Linked DNA regions of Spinactinospora alkalitolerans. The protein of the gene in region 1 interacts with the protein of each later gene in a pairwise test. Links are inferred from orthologs where the notes say so. Each region holds a gene or a part of one and is shown in the gene's direction. Other genes may lie near its edges. The genes, in order: HDA32_RS04755, sufU and HDA32_RS19125.

The links.
Region 2: the proteins of HDA32_RS04755 (region 1) and sufU interact in binary tests that used the Escherichia coli proteins (3 or more experiments, as listed by UniProt). The link is inferred for Spinactinospora alkalitolerans from one-to-one orthologs.
Region 3: the proteins of HDA32_RS04755 (region 1) and HDA32_RS19125 interact in binary tests that used the Escherichia coli proteins (3 or more experiments, as listed by UniProt). The link is inferred for Spinactinospora alkalitolerans from one-to-one orthologs.

What each region holds. Positions count from the first base shown.
Region 1 is NZ_JACCCC010000001.1:1,022,511-1,027,894, forward strand. What follows is about bases 1,010-3,832. They hold HDA32_RS04755 (cysteine desulfurase family protein), read left to right. Parts: upstream 1,010-1,747; coding sequence 1,748-2,917; downstream 2,918-3,832. Other genes in these bases: HDA32_RS04750 (electron transfer flavoprotein subunit alpha/FixB family protein), read left to right, coding at 1,010-1,384; HDA32_RS04760 (DUF695 domain-containing protein), read right to left, coding at 3,038-3,832. Also shown: HDA32_RS04745 (electron transfer flavoprotein subunit beta/FixA family protein), read left to right, coding at 1-406; more of HDA32_RS04750, read left to right, coding at 440-1,009; more of HDA32_RS04760, read right to left, coding at 3,833-4,219; tRNA 2-thiouridine(34) synthase MnmA, read left to right, coding at 4,323-5,384. UniProt on the Escherichia coli protein: Master enzyme that delivers sulfur to a number of partners involved in Fe-S cluster assembly, tRNA modification or cofactor biosynthesis. Catalyzes the removal of elemental sulfur from cysteine to produce alanine.
Region 2 is NZ_JACCCC010000001.1:2,002,004-2,007,370, forward strand. The notes cover bases 1,068-3,873. They hold sufU (Fe-S cluster assembly sulfur transfer protein SufU), read left to right. Parts: upstream 1,068-2,127; coding sequence 2,128-2,619; downstream 2,620-3,873. Other genes in these bases: HDA32_RS08880 (cysteine desulfurase), read left to right, coding at 1,068-2,098; HDA32_RS08890 (metal-sulfur cluster assembly factor), read left to right, coding at 2,616-2,975; HDA32_RS08895 (GNAT family N-acetyltransferase), read right to left, coding at 3,045-3,836. Outside these bases: HDA32_RS08870 (non-heme iron oxygenase ferredoxin subunit), read left to right, coding at 1-31; Fe-S cluster assembly ATPase SufC, read left to right, coding at 45-812; more of HDA32_RS08880, read left to right, coding at 809-1,067; HDA32_RS08900 (hypothetical protein), read right to left, coding at 3,960-5,367. UniProt on the Escherichia coli protein: A scaffold on which IscS assembles Fe-S clusters. Exists as 2 interconverting forms, a structured (S) and disordered (D) form. The D-state is the preferred substrate for IscS.
Region 3 is NZ_JACCCC010000001.1:4,311,684-4,317,089, forward strand. Bases 773-3,617 are described here. They hold HDA32_RS19125 (sulfurtransferase TusA family protein), read left to right. Parts: upstream 773-1,999; coding sequence 2,000-2,236; downstream 2,237-3,617. Other genes in these bases: ctaC (aa3-type cytochrome oxidase subunit II), read right to left, coding at 773-1,558; rpsD (30S ribosomal protein S4), read right to left, coding at 2,403-3,014; HDA32_RS19135 (DUF2470 domain-containing protein), read left to right, coding at 3,090-3,617. Outside these bases: ctaD (aa3-type cytochrome oxidase subunit I), read right to left, coding at 1-605; more of ctaC, read right to left, coding at 602-772; more of HDA32_RS19135, read left to right, coding at 3,618-3,872; HDA32_RS19140 (carbohydrate kinase family protein), read right to left, coding at 3,939-4,910; HDA32_RS19145 (HesB/IscA family protein), read right to left, coding at 5,099-5,406. UniProt on the Escherichia coli protein: Sulfur carrier protein involved in sulfur trafficking in the cell. Part of a sulfur-relay system required for 2-thiolation during synthesis of 2-thiouridine of the modified wobble base 5-methylaminomethyl-2-thiouridine (mnm(5)s(2)U) in tRNA.

The sequences.
Region 1 (5,384 bases):
CGGCGTGATGGGCGCGGCCCTGGCGGAGTACCTCGGCCTGCCGCAGCTCACGCTGGCCAACAAGGTCGACGTCGACGGCCGGACCGTGCGGATCCAGCGCCAGACCGACGAGGGCTACGACGTCGTCGAGGCCCAGCTGCCCGCGGTCGTCTCGGTCGTCGAGAAGATCAACGAGCCGCGTTACCCGTCGTTCAAGCTGATCATGGCCGCCAAGAAGAAGCCGGTGGAGAAGTTCGACCTGGCGGCGGCCGAGATCGACGCGGCCAAGGTCGGGCTGGCCAACGCCGCCACCGAGACCGTGGACTTCGCCGCAGCCCCGCCGCGCGCCGCGGGCACCGTCGTCAAGGACGAGGGCAACGGCGGCGCGCAGATCGCGGACTTCCTCGCCTCGAAGAAGTTCATCTAGGTCCGGCGAAGACGCGAAAGAGGGAAGAGAAACATGGCTGAGGTCCTCGTCCTCGTCGACCACGTCGACGGAGAGGTCAAGAAGGTCACGACCGAACTGCTCACCGCCGCCCGCCGCATCGGCGAGCCCGCCGCGGTGTGGGTCGGCGACGCCACCGAGCAGGGCAAGGCCAAACTGGCCGAGTTCGGCGCCGAGAAGGTCTACGTGGCGCCGGCGGAGCTCAACGACTACGTGGTGGCGCCCAAGGCCGAGCTGCTGGCCCACCTGGCCGGGGAGAAGTCCGCCGCGGCGGTGCTGGTGTCGGCGACCACCGAAGGCAAGGAGGTGGCCGGGCGGACCGCCGTCAAGCTCGGCTCCGGCGTGCTGACCGATGTGGTCGACGTCAGCGCCGACCTCGTCGCCGAGCACTCCGTTTTCGGTGGCGCCACCCTCACCCACGCCAAGGTCCGCACCGGCACCCCGGTCATCGCCGTGCGCCCCAACGCCGTCGCGGCCGAGGCCGCCCAGGGCGCCGCAGCCGAGGAGCAGGTGTCGGTGGAGGTCTCCGACGCCGCCAAGACCGCCAAGGTGGTCGAGCGGGTCAAGCAGGAGCAGGGCGACCGCCCCGAGCTCACCGAGGCCGGCATCGTGGTCTCGGGCGGGCGCGGCGTCGGCAGCGACGACTTCTCCACGGTCGAGGCGCTGGCCGACTCGCTCGGCGCGGCCGTGGGCGCCTCGCGCGCCGCCGTGGACTCCGGGTGGTACCCCAACCAGTTCCAGGTCGGCCAGACCGGCAAGACGGTCAGCCCGAACCTGTACGTGGCCCTGGGCATCTCCGGCGCGATCCAGCACCGGGCCGGCATGCAGACCGCCAAGACGATCGTGGCGGTCAACAAGGACCCCGAGGCCCCGATCCTGGAGATCTCGGATTTCGCGGTCATCGGCGACCTCCACAAGGTCGCCCCGCAGCTCACCGAGGAGATCAACAAGCGCAAGTGATCCTGCGCGCTGACGCGGCCGCGGCCCCGGACGAGTGCCCGGGGCCGCGGCCGTATCGGGGAGCAGGGCGGGTGGGGAAGACCCGCCCCGCTTTCACGCGGTCGGCTTCCGGGGGCGGCCGCGTAGTCCGCCGGATCGGTTCCGGGGGCTGCGACCTCCGCGACGATTCATGCCGTCCTGCTCGGAGATCTCCAGCGCCTGCGCCTCATCGGGACCGCTCGGTCCCGCCTGGGGAGCGTCACACGGCACCGCGTCTCCCTTCGGGCCGCTCCTGTGCCGGACGGTGCGCCGCCCCTCACCTCACGCACGTTCGGGTACCGCGATGCGTTTCAGGGGGTTCGCGGTCGTATTCTGATGAGTGCCATGGTGTATCTGGATCATGCCGCAACGACCCCCGTCCGGCCCGAGGTCATCGCCGACATGACGGCGCGGTTCGGCGAACTCGGGAACGCCTCGTCACTGCACGCGACGGGCCGGCGCGCCCGCCGGACGGTGGAGGAGGCGCGCGAGACCGTCGCCGAGGCCCTGGGCGCCACCCCCAACGAGGTGGTGTTCACCGGCGGCGGCACCGAGGCCGACAACCTCGCGGTCAAAGGGCTGTACTGGGCGCGCAACCAGGCCGATCCCGCGCGTCGGCGCATCCTGGTCAGCGCCGTGGAGCACCACGCGGTCCTCGACCCGGCCCGCTGGATGGCCGACCACCAGGGCGCGGTCTACGAGGAGCTCCCCGTCGACGGCCACGGCCGGGTCCGCCCGGAGGCGCTGCGGGCCGCGATCGAGCGCGACCCCGGCGACGTCGCGCTCGTGTCGGTGATGTGGGCCAACAACGAGGTGGGCACGCGCCAGCCGATCCGCGAACTCGCCGCGATCGCCCGCGACCACGGCATACCGCTGCACACCGACGCCGTGCAGGCCGTCGGCACCGAGGCGGTGGACTTCGCGTCGAGCGGGGTCTCGGCGCTCACCGTCACCGGGCACAAGCTCGGCGGCCCGGTCGGCGCGGGCGCCCTCCTGCTGGCCAGGGGGGTCGACCCGGTCCCGCTGCTGCACGGCGGCGGTCAGGAGCGCGAGGTGCGCTCGGGCACGCTGATGACCCCGCTGCTGCAGGGATTCGCCACGGCGCTGCGGCTGGCGGTCGCCGAACGCGAGGCGCACGCCGCCGAGCTGGCCGGGCTGCGCGACGAGCTGGTGGCCGCGGTGCGCGCCGTGGTCCCCGACGCCCGGCTCAACGGCCATCCCACGGATCGGCTGCCGGGCAACGCCCACATCTCGTTCCCCGGGTGCGAGGGCGACGCGCTGCTGATGCTGCTGGACGCCCGCGGCATCGAGTGCTCCACCGGCTCGGCCTGCTCCGCCGGTGTCGCGCAGGCCAGCCACGTGCTGCTCGCGATGGGCGCCGACCCCGAGACCGCCCGCGGCTCGCTGCGCTTCAGCCTGGGCCGCGGCTCAGGCAGCGCCGACGTCAAGGCCCTGGGCGAGGCGATCGGCCCCGCGGTGGAACGCGCCCGCAAGGCCCGCGCCAAGCGGCGGTAGAGGGACCGGGGCGGGCCGTCGCAGCGCGCGCAGCGCCGGCGGCACGCGCGCGTCCGCACCTTTGACCGCGCGTCCCGCCCGCAGCCCTACGGCTCACATCCTCCCGGACCGCCGCTCGCCTCACTGCCCCAGTTGGCGCCGCACCGGCTTGGTGATCTGCTCGATCGTCTCCCAGTCGGGGTCGAGGGCGCTGTGCACCTGGGTGCGGCCCTCGGGCCACTCGCGCACGCTCCTCTCCAGCTCGGGCAGCACACCGGACTCGGGGTCGAGGTAGAAGTGGAACTGGCGCTGACCGCCCACCGTCTGCTGGGCCAGCAATGCTCCGTTGTCGCCGAGCAGGTCGCGCAGGCCGAGGGCGAAGTCCTCCAGCGCCGTCGCCGAGGCACCGGTGGGCAGCTTCTCGCCGTCGGCGCTGGCGTAGGCCACGGTGACCTGCACGTACAGGGTGAACGCCGGGAAGTCGCGGCGGTGCAGCGGGTGCCGTACGGCGATCTGGATCGCGCCGCGCAGCGGGACGCGCCCCTGCAGTGTCACCCAGCCGCCGCTGCCCAGCGCCCCGGAGAGCTGCTCGACGACCGAGGGGATGGACGTCGGCGGCAGCGGGTCGAGCGGCTTCTCCACCAGCGCCGCGACCGAGCCGATCCAGCGCACGTAGTCGTCCTCGCCGAGTGAGAGCAGCACCACGTGCTCGGCCACAGCGGTCCGGGTCTCCTCGGGCAGGAACATGAAGTCGGGGTGGTAGACGCCCGCCTCGATCCTGCCGATCTTCTGGTCGACGCGCAGGGCCACCGAAGCGTGGCCGAGGTCGAGCTCGTGGCCGTCCCAGGTCACCGGCTTGCCGAGTTTGTCGTGGTCGGCCGGGTGAGCGGGGAAGAACCGCCAGCCGGCCTCCTCGGGGGCCGCCCGCCGCCAGCGCTCGGCGAGCACCCGCGCGGCGTCGTCGGGGCCGGCGCTCAGCGTCAGGGCGTACCTGGGACCCTCCCCGGCGCGGAAGGATCCGGGATCGCCCTCCGGGTCCTCCATCCGAGCGAGGATGTCGCGCGCCTCGTCGTCGAGGGAGAGCCCCAATTCGTCCAGGTCGTGCGGGGTCGGACTCGGAGCGGGGGCCACCTCCCAGGTCAGGCTCTGGTGGATGCGCCGCACGCGCTCGGTGAGCCGCTGGGCGGTCTCCTCGGGGACGGGCATGTCGGCGTCGACCGACGCCGCGAGCTCGTCGCGGAGATCGGCCCAATGGGACCAGAACTCGCCAACGGCCACGGCGGAGTCGGATTCTGCGGAACGGCGGCGACGGAACAGAGCCATGTATCCGATTTTCGCAGAGTCCGGGGGGCGCCCGGCCACGCCTCCCCGCCGGAGAGAGACGTGGTAGGGACCGGACGTTCCGGCGCGTAGCCTGGAAGGCACTATGACTCTGCGCGTACTCGCCGCCATGTCGGGCGGCGTCGACTCCGCCGTTGCCGCGGCCCGCGCCGCCGAGGCCGGCCACGACGTCACCGGTGTCCATCTCGCCCTGTCCAAGAATCCGCAGTCCTACCGCACGGGCGCGCGGGGCTGCTGCACCGTCGAGGACTCCCGCGACGCCCGCCGGGCCGCCGACGTGATCGGCATCCCGTTCTACGTGTGGGACATGGCCGAGGAGTTCGACCGCGATGTCGTGCAGGACTTCGTCGCCGAGTACGCCGCGGGCCGCACCCCCAACCCGTGCCTGCGCTGCAACGAGAAGATCAAGTTCGCCGCGGTGCTGGACCGCGCCGTGGCGCTGGGCTTCGACGCCGTGTGCACCGGCCACCACGTCCGGCTGCTCGACGGGAGGCTGCGGCGCAGTGTGGACGAGGCCAAGGACCAGTCCTACGTGCTGGCGGTGCTGACCAGGGAGCAGATCGCGCACTCGATGTTCCCGCTGGGCGACTGCACCAAGGCCGAGGTCCGCGCGGAGGCCGAGCGGCGCGGGCTGGCCGTGGCCGACAAGCCCGACAGCCACGACATCTGCTTCATCGCCGACGGCGACACCGCCGGCTTCCTCAACCGGCGCCTGGGCAGTGAACCCGGGCCGATCGTGGACGAGTCCGGCGAGGTCCTGGGCACCCACAGCGGCGCGCACGCCTTCACCGTCGGCCAGCGCAAGGGCCTGAACCTGGGGGGCTCGGTCGACCGCCGGTACGTGCTGTCCATCGAGCCGGTGAACAACACGGTCACGGTCGGATCGCGGGACGCGCTGGCGGTCGACGAGATCATCGGGGAGCGCCCGGTCTGGAGCGGCTGCGAGCCCCCGGAGGAGCCGTTCGCCTGCACGGTGCAGCTGCGCGCGCACGGCGAGGTGCACCCCTGCCGCGCCCGGCAGCGCGACGGGGAACTGGTCGTCGTGCTGGACGAGCCGGCCACCGGCGTCGCCAAGGGGCAGGCCGCCGTGCTCTACGCCGATGACGTCGTCCTGGGCTCCGCCACGATCTCGGCGACGGGGAGGACC
Region 2 (5,367 bases), 980 kb from region 1 along the record:
GCTCGTCTCGCTGGACACGAAGAACTCTTAAGGCGAAGAGACTGATGACGAAGTTTGAGATTCGCGGACTGCGCGCCGACGTCCTCATCGGCGCCGAGGAGCGCCAGGAGATCCTCAAGGGCGTCGACCTCACCGTCAACTCCGGTGAGACCCACGCGATCATGGGCCCCAACGGCTCCGGCAAGTCCACCCTGGCCTACGCCGTCGCCGGCCACCCCAAGTACGAGATCACCGAAGGCGAGGTGCTGCTCGACGGCGAGAACGTCCTGGAGATGGGCGTCGACGAGCGTGCCCGCGCCGGCCTGTTCCTCGCCATGCAGTACCCGGTCGAGGTCCCCGGTGTGTCCATGTCCAACTTCCTGCGCAGCGCGGTCACCGCGGTGCGCGGCGAGGCCCCGAAGCTGCGCGCCTTCTCCAAGGAGCTGCAGGGCACCATGGGCAGCCTCTCGATCGACTCCTCCTTCGCCTCCCGCGGCGTCAACGAGGGCTTCTCCGGCGGTGAGAAGAAGCGCCACGAGATCCTGCAGTTGGAGCTGCTCAAGCCGAAGGTGGCCGTCCTCGACGAGACCGACTCCGGCCTCGACGTCGACGCCCTGAAGGTCGTCTCCGAGGGCATCAACCGGGCCCGCGCCACCGGCGAGGTCGGCGTCATGCTGATCACCCACTACACCCGGATCCTGCAGTACGTGCAGCCCGACTTCGTGCACGTCTTCGCCGGCGGCCGCATCGCCGAGTCCGGCGGCGCCGAGCTGGCCGACGTGCTGGAGTCCGAGGGCTACGAGCGGTTCGCGAAGGCGGGCGCTTCCAAGTGACCGACAGCGCGCTCGCCGGGCTGCTCGACGTGGACGAGATCCGGGCCGATTTCCCGATCCTGGCCCGGACCGTCCGCGACGAGCGCCCCCTGGTCTACCTCGACTCCGGGGCGACCTCGCAGAAGCCCCGGCAGGTCCTCGACGCCGAGCGGGGGTTCTACGAACGCCACAACGCCGCGGTGCACCGGGGCGCGCACCAGCTCGCCGAAGAGGCCACCGACGCCTACGAGGGCGCGCGCGCCACGATCGCGTCCTTCATCGGCGCGGCCTCCGACGAGGTGGTCTTCACCAAGAACGCCACCGAGGCGATCAACCTGGTCGCCTATGCCATGAGCAACGCCGCCACCGCGGGCCCCGAGCACGAGCGGTTCCGCGTCGGCCCGGGTGACGAGGTGGTCGTCACCGAGATGGAGCACCACGCCAACCTGGTGCCCTGGCAGCAGCTGTGCCAGCGGACCGGGGCGACGCTGCGCTGGTTCCGGGTGGACCAGGAGGGCCGGCTCGACCTGTCCGACCTCGACGACCTGGTCAACGAGCGCACCAGGATCGTCGCGCTGGCCCACCAGTCCAACGTGCTGGGCACCGTCAACCCGGTCGCCACGATCGCCCGGCGGGCCCGCGAGGTCGGGGCCCTGGTGCTGCTGGACGGCGCGCAGTCGGTGCCGCACATGTCGGTGGACGTGGGCGTGCTCGACGCCGACTTCCTGGTGTTCTCCGGGCACAAGATGCTCGGGCCCAACGGCATCGGCGTGCTGTGGGGGCGTCCGGAGCTGCTCGCGGCCATGCCGCCGTTCATCACCGGCGGGTCCATGATCGGCGTGGTGCACATGGAGTACTCCACCTGGGCCGACCCGCCGCAGCGGTTCGAGGCCGGCGTGCCGATGGCCCCGCAGGCGGTCGGCCTGGCCGCGGCGTGCGACTACCTCGCCGCCGTGGGCATGGACAACGTCGCCGCGCACGAGCACGCGCTCACCGAGTACGCGCTCAAGCACGTCGGCGCCATCGAGGGGGTGCGGATCATCGGTCCGCAGACCCCGGAGGCGCGGGGCGGGGCGCTGTCGTTCGTCGTGGACGACATCCACCCGCACGACGTCGGGCAGGTGCTCGACGACCGCGGCGTGGCGGTGCGCGTGGGCCACCACTGCGCCTGGCCGCTGCACCGGTGCTTCAAGACGGTGGCCACCACACGCGCGTCGTTCTACCTGTACAACTCCCTGGCCGACATCGACGCCCTGGTCGAGGGCATCCGGGCGGCGCAGCGCTTCTTCGGCACCGTCCGAGACTGACGAGGGAAGGGCGAGAAGGGCACGCGCAGATGAAGCTGGACACGATGTACCAGGAGATCATCCTGGACCACTACCGCAACCCCCACAACAAGGGGTTGCGGGACCCGTACAACGCCGAGGCGCACCACATCAACCCCACCTGCGGCGACGAGGTGACGTTGCGGGTGACGCTGACCCCGGGGGATTCCGGCGACGGCGCGGTCCTCAACGGCGGCGCCACGGTCAGCGACATCTCCTACGACAGCATGGGGTGCTCGATCAGCCAGGCCAGCGCCTCGGTGCTGACCGACCTGCTGACCGGCAAGACCGTGGACGAAGGCCTGCGGGTGCTGGAGGAGTTCACCTCGCTCATGCAGTCCAAGGGCCAGGGCGAGCCCGACGAGGACGTCCTGGAGGACGCGGTGGCCTTCGTCGGCGTGTCGCAATACCCTGCCCGTATCAAGTGCGCCCTGCTCGCCTGGATGGCGTGGAAGGACGCGACCGTGCAGTCGCTCGATACCGAGAAGGAGAGCGCCTCATGACCGAGAACCAGACGGCTCCGGCCGCGGCCGAGCCCGCCGGGCAGAGCGGCGAGGCCCTGCTCGAGGAGATCAGCGAGGCGTTGAAGGACGTCATCGACCCCGAGCTCGGGGTCAACGTGGTCGACCTGGGCCTGCTCTACGGCGTCAACGTCGATGACGGGATCATCACCCTGGACATGACGCTGACCAGCGCGGCCTGCCCGCTGACCGACGTCATCGAGGACCAGGCCACCAGCGCCCTGGACGAGTTCGGCCGCGAGGTCAAGATCAACTGGGTCTGGATGCCGCCGTGGGGCCCGGACAAGATCACCGATGACGGCCGCGACCAGCTCCGCATGCTGGGCTTCAACGTCTGACCATCGGACGTTCGAGCACGTGGGGGGCCGCCCGGTACCGGGCGGCCCCCCACTGCGTTTCGCGCTCCCTCAGGGGGCGGCGGCCGGGGCCCGGCCGCCGGAGGAGTCCTCCGGCACGGCCACGGTCATGGAGGTCCGGATGGGCCGGAAGCCGAGGTGGTCGTAGAGCCGGCGCGCCGGGTTGCCGTCGCTGACGACGAGGTGCAGCGCCGCGAGCCCGTCGGCCGCCGCACGCGCCAGTGCACGGCGCAGGAGCAGCGCCCCCAGGCCGGCGTGGGCGGGGCCGGGGCGGCGGAAGAGCTCGCCGACCCAGGGCAGCCCGCCGTTGTCGTTGACCAGGACCCCGGCCACCACCCGATCGCGGGCGTCGACCGCCAGCGCGCTGCACGGCAGCAGCGGGCCCAGCACCCGGCCGGCCAGCAACGGGGCGAGCTTTCCGGTCAGGGCCTCCTCGTCGCCGCAGGAATGGTGGTCGGGATGGCCGGGAGGGAATGCGGCCCGCCACGCGGGGAAGATCTCCTCGGCGCGGCGGTCGCAGGCGGTGATCCGCGTCCCGGGCCCGGGAGCCGATCCGGCCCATCCGGGGTGCGGCGGGTCGGCCACGAGGTCGCGCCGCATCGTGTGCGCGTGGCGCATCAGGCGGCCGCCGCGCTTCACCAGTCCCTCGCCCAGCTCCACGGTGCCGGACACGATCCACCCCGGCAGCAGCTCCAGGACCAGCCCGGCGGGGTCGGTTCCCGCGGTCTCCACCTGGCGCGCCCACGGGCGCCCGTCCCGCTCGTCCTCGATGTAGGCCAGGACCGCCCGGCCCCGGCCGTCGGCCCTGACCCGCCGTCCTCGCGTGCGCTCTTGCTCCGTCAAACCCCGTCCGTCCATGTCCGTGCGCGGCCTTCGCCGCGGCCACGGGAGTATCCGGCATCCGTCCCCACCGGGGCAACCGAATCGGGCGCCCGGCGAGTCCGGCACCCCCGGTGGAGGCCCCCGCTAGTGCGCCGCGTAGAGGGTCGGGCGCAGTTCGTTGACGATGTCGGTGTCGCCGCGCTTGGTGAGCAGGTCCAGCAGGCGGGTCGGGTCGGTCGGGGCGCCGTCGGTGTCCTCGCTGATGCGCCGCGCGATGATCTCCAGCGCCTCCTCGGTGGAGGCCGGGGCGGTGTAGCCGATCAGGTGCAGCGCCTTGCTGGTCGGGCCGTGGTCGGTGAGGTCGGCCGACGGCAGCCGGCGCGCGTCGAGCCGGTCGCCGTTGACGGTGATGAACACGCGGTCGCCCGGCTGGGCCGACAGCCGGCGCAGCAGCGGCCGCAGCGAGTCGAACGCCGGCTGGTCGCGCCAGACCAGGACCAGCAGGTCGGCGCCCGGCGCGGTCAGGCACAGCAACCGCCCCGGCTGCAGCCCCAGGTGGGTGGCGTAGCCGGGCGGGACGGTGACCGGGGCGCCGTTGAGGTGGTCGGCCGTGACGTCGACGCGGTGCCACCAGCGGCCGTCGGGAGCGCGGAAGCAGCGGGCCGACGTCGTGACGTCGAGCCGCGGCTCCTGGCGCGGCTGCGCCACGGCGGGCCGGCGCCGGATCGGCAGGCCGTTGGCCGTGGTCGAGCCGGGCGAGTCCTGCGGCAGCATGGCGTGCCCCGCGGCGAAGGCCGCGGTCTGCTCCGGGGCCTCCATCGCCACCGACTCGTCCACCACCACGTAGCCGTCGCGCACGCTCACCCCCGGCGTGCTCAGCAGCCAGGCGCGCAGCGCCTGCGGACGGATCCCGAGCTTGCCCAGCCGGATGCCGGCCTCGGTGATGCTGGGACCGCCCGTCACGAGCTGCCGGGTCTGCCAGCGCAGCTGGTGGGGTTCGGCGGCGACCAGCCAGCCGTTGTGCAGCCGGCGGTCGGTGAACAGGGTGATGACGACCCGCCACAGCGGCGTCGCCAGGGACGGGACCTCCACGGGGTGGTCGGGGTGCGCGCTGATCAGGTGGTCGATCGTGGTGGCCGCGCCGAGCTGCTCGGAGATGTCGCGCAGGTGCTGGGTGACCGGCGCACCCGCCGGCGACCCCAGCCACTGCAGCAGCTGCTCCTCGACGGTGCGCTGGGCGTTGCGGATCTCGCCGATGTCCACCCTCAGCTGGTCCGACAGCACGCGGATGCTCACCGGGTCGGCGGCGAACAGCCGCTCGGCGGCGACGGCGCGCTCCAGATCGCCCCAGGAACGGAACAACTGGTCCAGCAGGTCGATGAGCGGGTGCTCGCCGAGCCCGGCCGGGGCCTCGGCGGGGGGCGCGTCGTCGTCGGGGGTTTCGGTCCGCAGCGCCTTGGGCGGGCCGAAGGCCGGCCGGCGCAGGGTGCGGTTGGGGCCCAGCAGCGAGTTGCTGCGCGGACGCCGGGTCAGGCTCTCTGCCAGCGACGGG
Region 3 (5,406 bases), 3.3 Mb from region 1 along the record:
GACATCCGGAACATGGTCATGCCGGGCGCGCGCATGCACAGGCCGGTCGTGATGAAGTTGACCGCAGCGAGGATCGTGCCCAGACCGCTGACGACCAGGCCGAGGATCCACAGGTCGCCGCCGATCCCCGGCGAGCGGACCGAGTCCGACAGCGGAGTGTAGGCGAACCAGCCGAAGCTGGCCGCGCCGCCGGGGGTGATGAAGCCCGCGATGACGATCAGGCCGCCGAACAGGAACAGGTAGTACCCGAACAGGTTGATGCGCGGGAACGCCACGTCGGGCGCGCCGATGTGCAGCGGCATGATGATGTTGGCGAACCCGACGAACAGCGGGGTCGCGAACAGCAGCAGCATGATCGTGCCGTGCATGGTGAAGAGCTGATTGTAGGTGCCGTTCGTCATGAGCTGCATGCCCGGGTACATCAGCTCGGCACGGATCATCAGCGCCATGATGCCCGCGATGATGAAGAAGACGAACGAGGTGATCAGGTACATGTACCCGATGACCTTGTGGTCGGTCGACGTCATCCAGTTGACGATGATCGACCCCTTGCGCGCCGACCGGGCCTGCGCCCCGCCGACGGGCGTCTGACTAACCGCCGTCATTGCTGGCCGTCCTCCTCGTTGGCCCCCGGATCATTGGGCTGGTCGAGAGCGGGCTCCTGCCCGGCCTCTTCGCCCCGCCCTTCCTCGAGACCCTGCTCCTGAGCGCCCTCGGCGGGCTGGTTGGGGTCGCCCTCGGGAGCCTCGAGCTCCTCGGGGGACTCCTCGGGGTTCTGCTTCTGCTCCTCGAGCCACTGCTCGTACTCTTCGGGGCTGACCACCCTGACGTTGAACAGCATGCGGGAGTGGTCGACGCCGCAGAGCTCCGCGCAGCGCCCGGCGAACTCGCCCTCGACGTCGGGGTTGACCTTCACCTGGAACTCGTTGGGCTGGCCGGGGATGACGTCCATCTTGAACACGAACGCCGGGATCCAGAACGAGTGGATGACGTCGGGGGACTCGAGGTCGAAGTGGATGACGCTGTCGTTGGGGATGACCAGCGTCGGGTCGTCTCCGGGGATGCCGGCGACGGAGACGACCTCGCCGTTGACGTCCTGTTCGCCCTCGTAGACGAACTCCCAGCTCCACTGGAAGGCGTTGACGTTGACGTTGACGTCGGCGGGCTCGTCGGTCTCCATCAGGTAGGTCTGGTCCCGAGCGGTGAAGTAGAACAGGACCGCGATGATGACGATCGGCAGAACGGTGTAGAGCGCCTCGATGGGCATGTTGTAGCGCACCTGCGGCGGCAGCTGCTCGGAGCGCTTGCGGTGAAAGATCAACGTCCAGATGATCAGTCCCCACACAAGAATGCCGACCGCGAGCGCCGCCACCCACGAGCCCTGCCAGAGCGTGAGGACACGCTCGGCCTGCTCGGTGATCGGCTCCGGCACACCCAAACGAGTGAACTCGTTCGACGCGCAGCCGGTCGCGGCTATACCCAACGCGGCGAGCGCGGCGCCACGTGGTGCCCATCGGCGCAGCGCGGGGCGCCGATTCCTATGGCGGGTCGGACTCACGGATTGCCTTCCCAGCGGTGATGCCCGCGCGGTACGCGGGCGGTCGTATATCCAAAGCTTGTCAAGGGCAAACATTATCGCGAACCATCCGCACCACTGATCACGGGCACGGCGGGTCAGCGTGTTGTGCCGCGGCCGCTGTGACGGGCGCGGCGGGACACGGTCCTGCGGACCCTCTCCCGTCCTCGCGGCGCCGCACTCCTAGGCTTGACCCATCGTGGGGACCGTCCCCGCGTGCGCGGGGAGCGGATCGTGGTTTCGCGATCGTCACCCACCCGCCCTGCCGGGTTCGCCCGGTGCCGCGCCGCGGCGCCCGGAATCGTCCTTGCAAGCGGGCTAAGGCGAGGGTATCGCTGGTTTTACGACGCCCTTAACCGGGTGCCGGTTAGCCGTCCACATGGGTAAGGATTGGATCACGAGCCCGCATGAAGAGGAGCGCCCGTGCCGGACCAGCCGCTGCTGACCATCGACGCGATCGGCCGCAAGTGCCCGATTCCGATCATCCTGCTGGCCGGGCGCATCCGCGAGGTCCCCATCGGCTCGGTGATCGCGGTCACCGCCGACGACCCGGCCGCGCGCAGCGACATCCCGTCGTGGTGCCGGCTGAAGATGCAGGAGTTCGTGGCCGAGGTCCCGCTGCAGCGGGGCAGCGCGTTCCACATCCGACGGATGTACTGACCGGTGTTCGGCGATCGGGTCGGCACAGGGGGTCGGCCGTCGCAGTGCGCGTAGCGTCGGCGGCACAGCGGATTCGAGCCCTGGAAACCCGCCTCGCCCCGCGAATGCGAGGGGCCGCGCGGCCATCGGCCGCGCGGCCCCTCGTGCACCGGATGCCCGGTATGGGTCAGCGCGCGTAGTACTCGACGACGAGCTGCTCGTCGAAGGGCACCGGAACCTGCTCGCGCTTGGGGCGGTCGACGACCGCGATGCGCAGGTCCTTGTGGCTCACGGCGAGGTAGCCGGCGATCTTGTCGTCGGCGTGGACGCCTTCGGCGGCCTCGACGAACGGCACCATCTGCCGCGACTTCTCGCGGACGCCGATGATCTGGCCCGGCTTGACCTGGTACGACGGGATGTCGACCTTCTTGCCGTCCACGGTGATGTGGCCGTGGTTGACGTACTGGCGGGCGGCGTAGACCGACGCGGCGAAGCCGGCGCGCAGCACGACGGTGACCAGGCGCAGCTCCAGTTCGGAGATCATCTCCTCACCGGTGCGGCCCGGACGCTTCTTGGCGTTGTCGTAGACGCGGGCGAGCTGCTTCTCCGAGAGGTCGTAGTACCAGCGCAGCTTCTGCTTCTCGGCCTGCCGGACGGCGTAGTCGCTGGTCGAGCGCCGGACGCGGCGACCGTGCTCACCCGGGGGGTAGGGCCGCTTCTCGAAGTAGCTGACCGCCTTACGGGTCAGCGGGGTACCGGCGCGCCGGGACAACCGCACCTTCGGTCCGGTGTAGCGCATTCAAGTCCTCCGATATTTGAGTCTCTTGCAAAAACGGGAATCCTAGGTAAGGCTTGCCTAAGTCTAGGAGGTGTCATGCGACAGCCCAGCCCGTCCGCGATCGAACGGGTCCGTTCCCTTGCCGCCACGGCGACCCCCACCACGGCGGCGTTGGCAGACGATCCCAGCGCGCGTTTCAGCGTGCGTGGGGCGGTCGATCATGCCGGTCGCGCGGTGCTGCTGCTCGATGCGGACCACCCGCTGCACGAGGCACTGCGGGCGACCCGGTACGGGCGCGCCGACCTCGCGGTCGGCGTCGATCTCTCCGCGCTGCGGCATGTGGGTCAGACACCTACTGTACGCGCTCGCCTGTGGTGCGAGGGCTGGGTGTCGGCGGTCCCCGCAGATGAGCGCCGCGAGGCGGCCCTCGCCGTATGGGAGGGGACTCCCGACGAAGGGCTGCTCGCCGCAGTCGACAATGATCCCACACCGGACGCACCGCTGCTGGCCAGGGTCGAGCCCGCCATGGTGATTTACGACACCTACGACGATGCCGGGATCATCGACGGCGACGCGTTCCTCGCCGCGCCGCCGGACCCGCTGACCCGGACGGCCGAGCGGATCATCGCCCACGTCAACGACTGCCACCGCGACGAGCTCGGCGCGGTCCTGCGCGACGTCGCCGACGCCCCCGAGGGCGCAGCATGGCTCTGGGAGCTCGACGGCCACGGCGCGACGCTGTGGGTCACCCCCTACGGCGAGGGCGGCCGCCATCGGCCGGTGCTGGTGCGCCTGCCGTGGAGCGCGCCGGCCACCGCCCCCTGCGAACTGGAGCGGGCGCTGCACGGCCTCATCGCCCACCGGCACGCCCCACGCTGAGGGCCCGTGGCGGAGAGGAGGGACCCCTCTCCACCACGGGCCCGGGCGCTCGGAGTCCGCGATGCGCTACAGGTGCCCGGCGACCTCCCGGGCGACCTCGTCGCCGTAGGAGTGGGCCAGGCGCTCGGTGAGCGTCTCGGCGGTGAGCCGGTACTCCTGCGGGCCGTCGACCTCAAGCGAGTGCACGGCGACGGCGTTGCCCACCTGGGCGCAGCGCTCCAGCGGCAGCTCCCAGGCCACGGCCGCCAGGAAGCCGGCGCGGAAGGCGTCGCCGACGCCGGTGGGGTCGACCTTGGTGGTGACGGCCGCGGCGGGGACGTGCAGCGAGGGCTCGCCCTTGCGGTCGATCCGCACGCCCTTGGCCCCCAGCGTGGTGACGCGGGTCGTCACCCGCTCGAGGACCTCGTCCTCGCTCCAGCCGGTCTTCTGCTCGGCCAGCGCCTTCTCGTACTCGTTGGTGAACAGGTAGGTCGCCCCCTCGACGAGCCGGCGGACCTCCGGCCCCTCCATCCGGGCGAGCTGCTGGGAGGGGTCGGCGGCGAACGCGATGCCGCGGGTGCGGCACTCGTCGCTGTGGCGGACCATGGCCTCGGGGTCGTTGGCGCCGACCAGCACCAGGTCGAGCCCGCCGTCGCGCTCGGCCAGCGGACCGAGTTCGATGTTGCGCGCCTCGGCCATGGCGCCGGCGTAGAAGGAGGCGATCTGGTTGTGGTCGCGGTCGGTGGTGCAGACGAACCGCGCGGTGTGGCGGACTTCGGAGATGTGCACGCCCGAGGTGTCCACTCCGTGGCGGTCCAGCCAGGAGCGGTACTCGTCGAAGTCGGCGCCGACCGCACCGACCAGGACAGGCTTGAGGCCCAAGCGCCCCATGCCGAAGCAGATGTTGGCCGCGACGCCGCCGCGCCGCACCTCCAGCTCGTCGACCAGGAACGACAGCGACACCTGTTCCAGCTGGTCCGCTATGAGCTGCTCGGCGAACCTGCCCTCGAAAGTCATCAGATGGTCGGTGGCGATGGATCCGGTAACCGCGATGCGCACTGCGGAGGGCTCCCTTGAGTGGGGGGCGGACAATACGGAACCTCAAGAGTACCGAGCGGTAGGCCCGGCGTCAGGGGGCCCCGGCTCCCGAATCCGGGACCGGCCCCGGATACGCCGAAGGCCCGCGCGGCAGTGCCGCGCGGGCCTGTGCGGCACCGCGAAGTACGGGCCGCCCGATGGCCTGGCGCCTAGTGGAACGAGTCGCCGCAGGCGCAGGAGCCGGTCGCGTTGGGGTTGTCGATCGTGAAGCCCTGCTTCTCGATCGTGTCGACGAAGTCGATCGTGGCGTTCATGAGGTAGGGAGCGCTCATGCGGTCGGTGACGACCTCGACACCGCCGAACTGGGCCACCTGGTCGCCATCGAGCTCCCGCTCGTCGAAGAACAGCTGGTACCGCAGTCCCGAGCAGCCGCCCGGCTGGACGGCGACGCGCAGCCGCAGGTCGTCCCGGCCCTCCTGCTCGAGGAGACCCTTGACCTTGCCGGCGGCCTCATCGG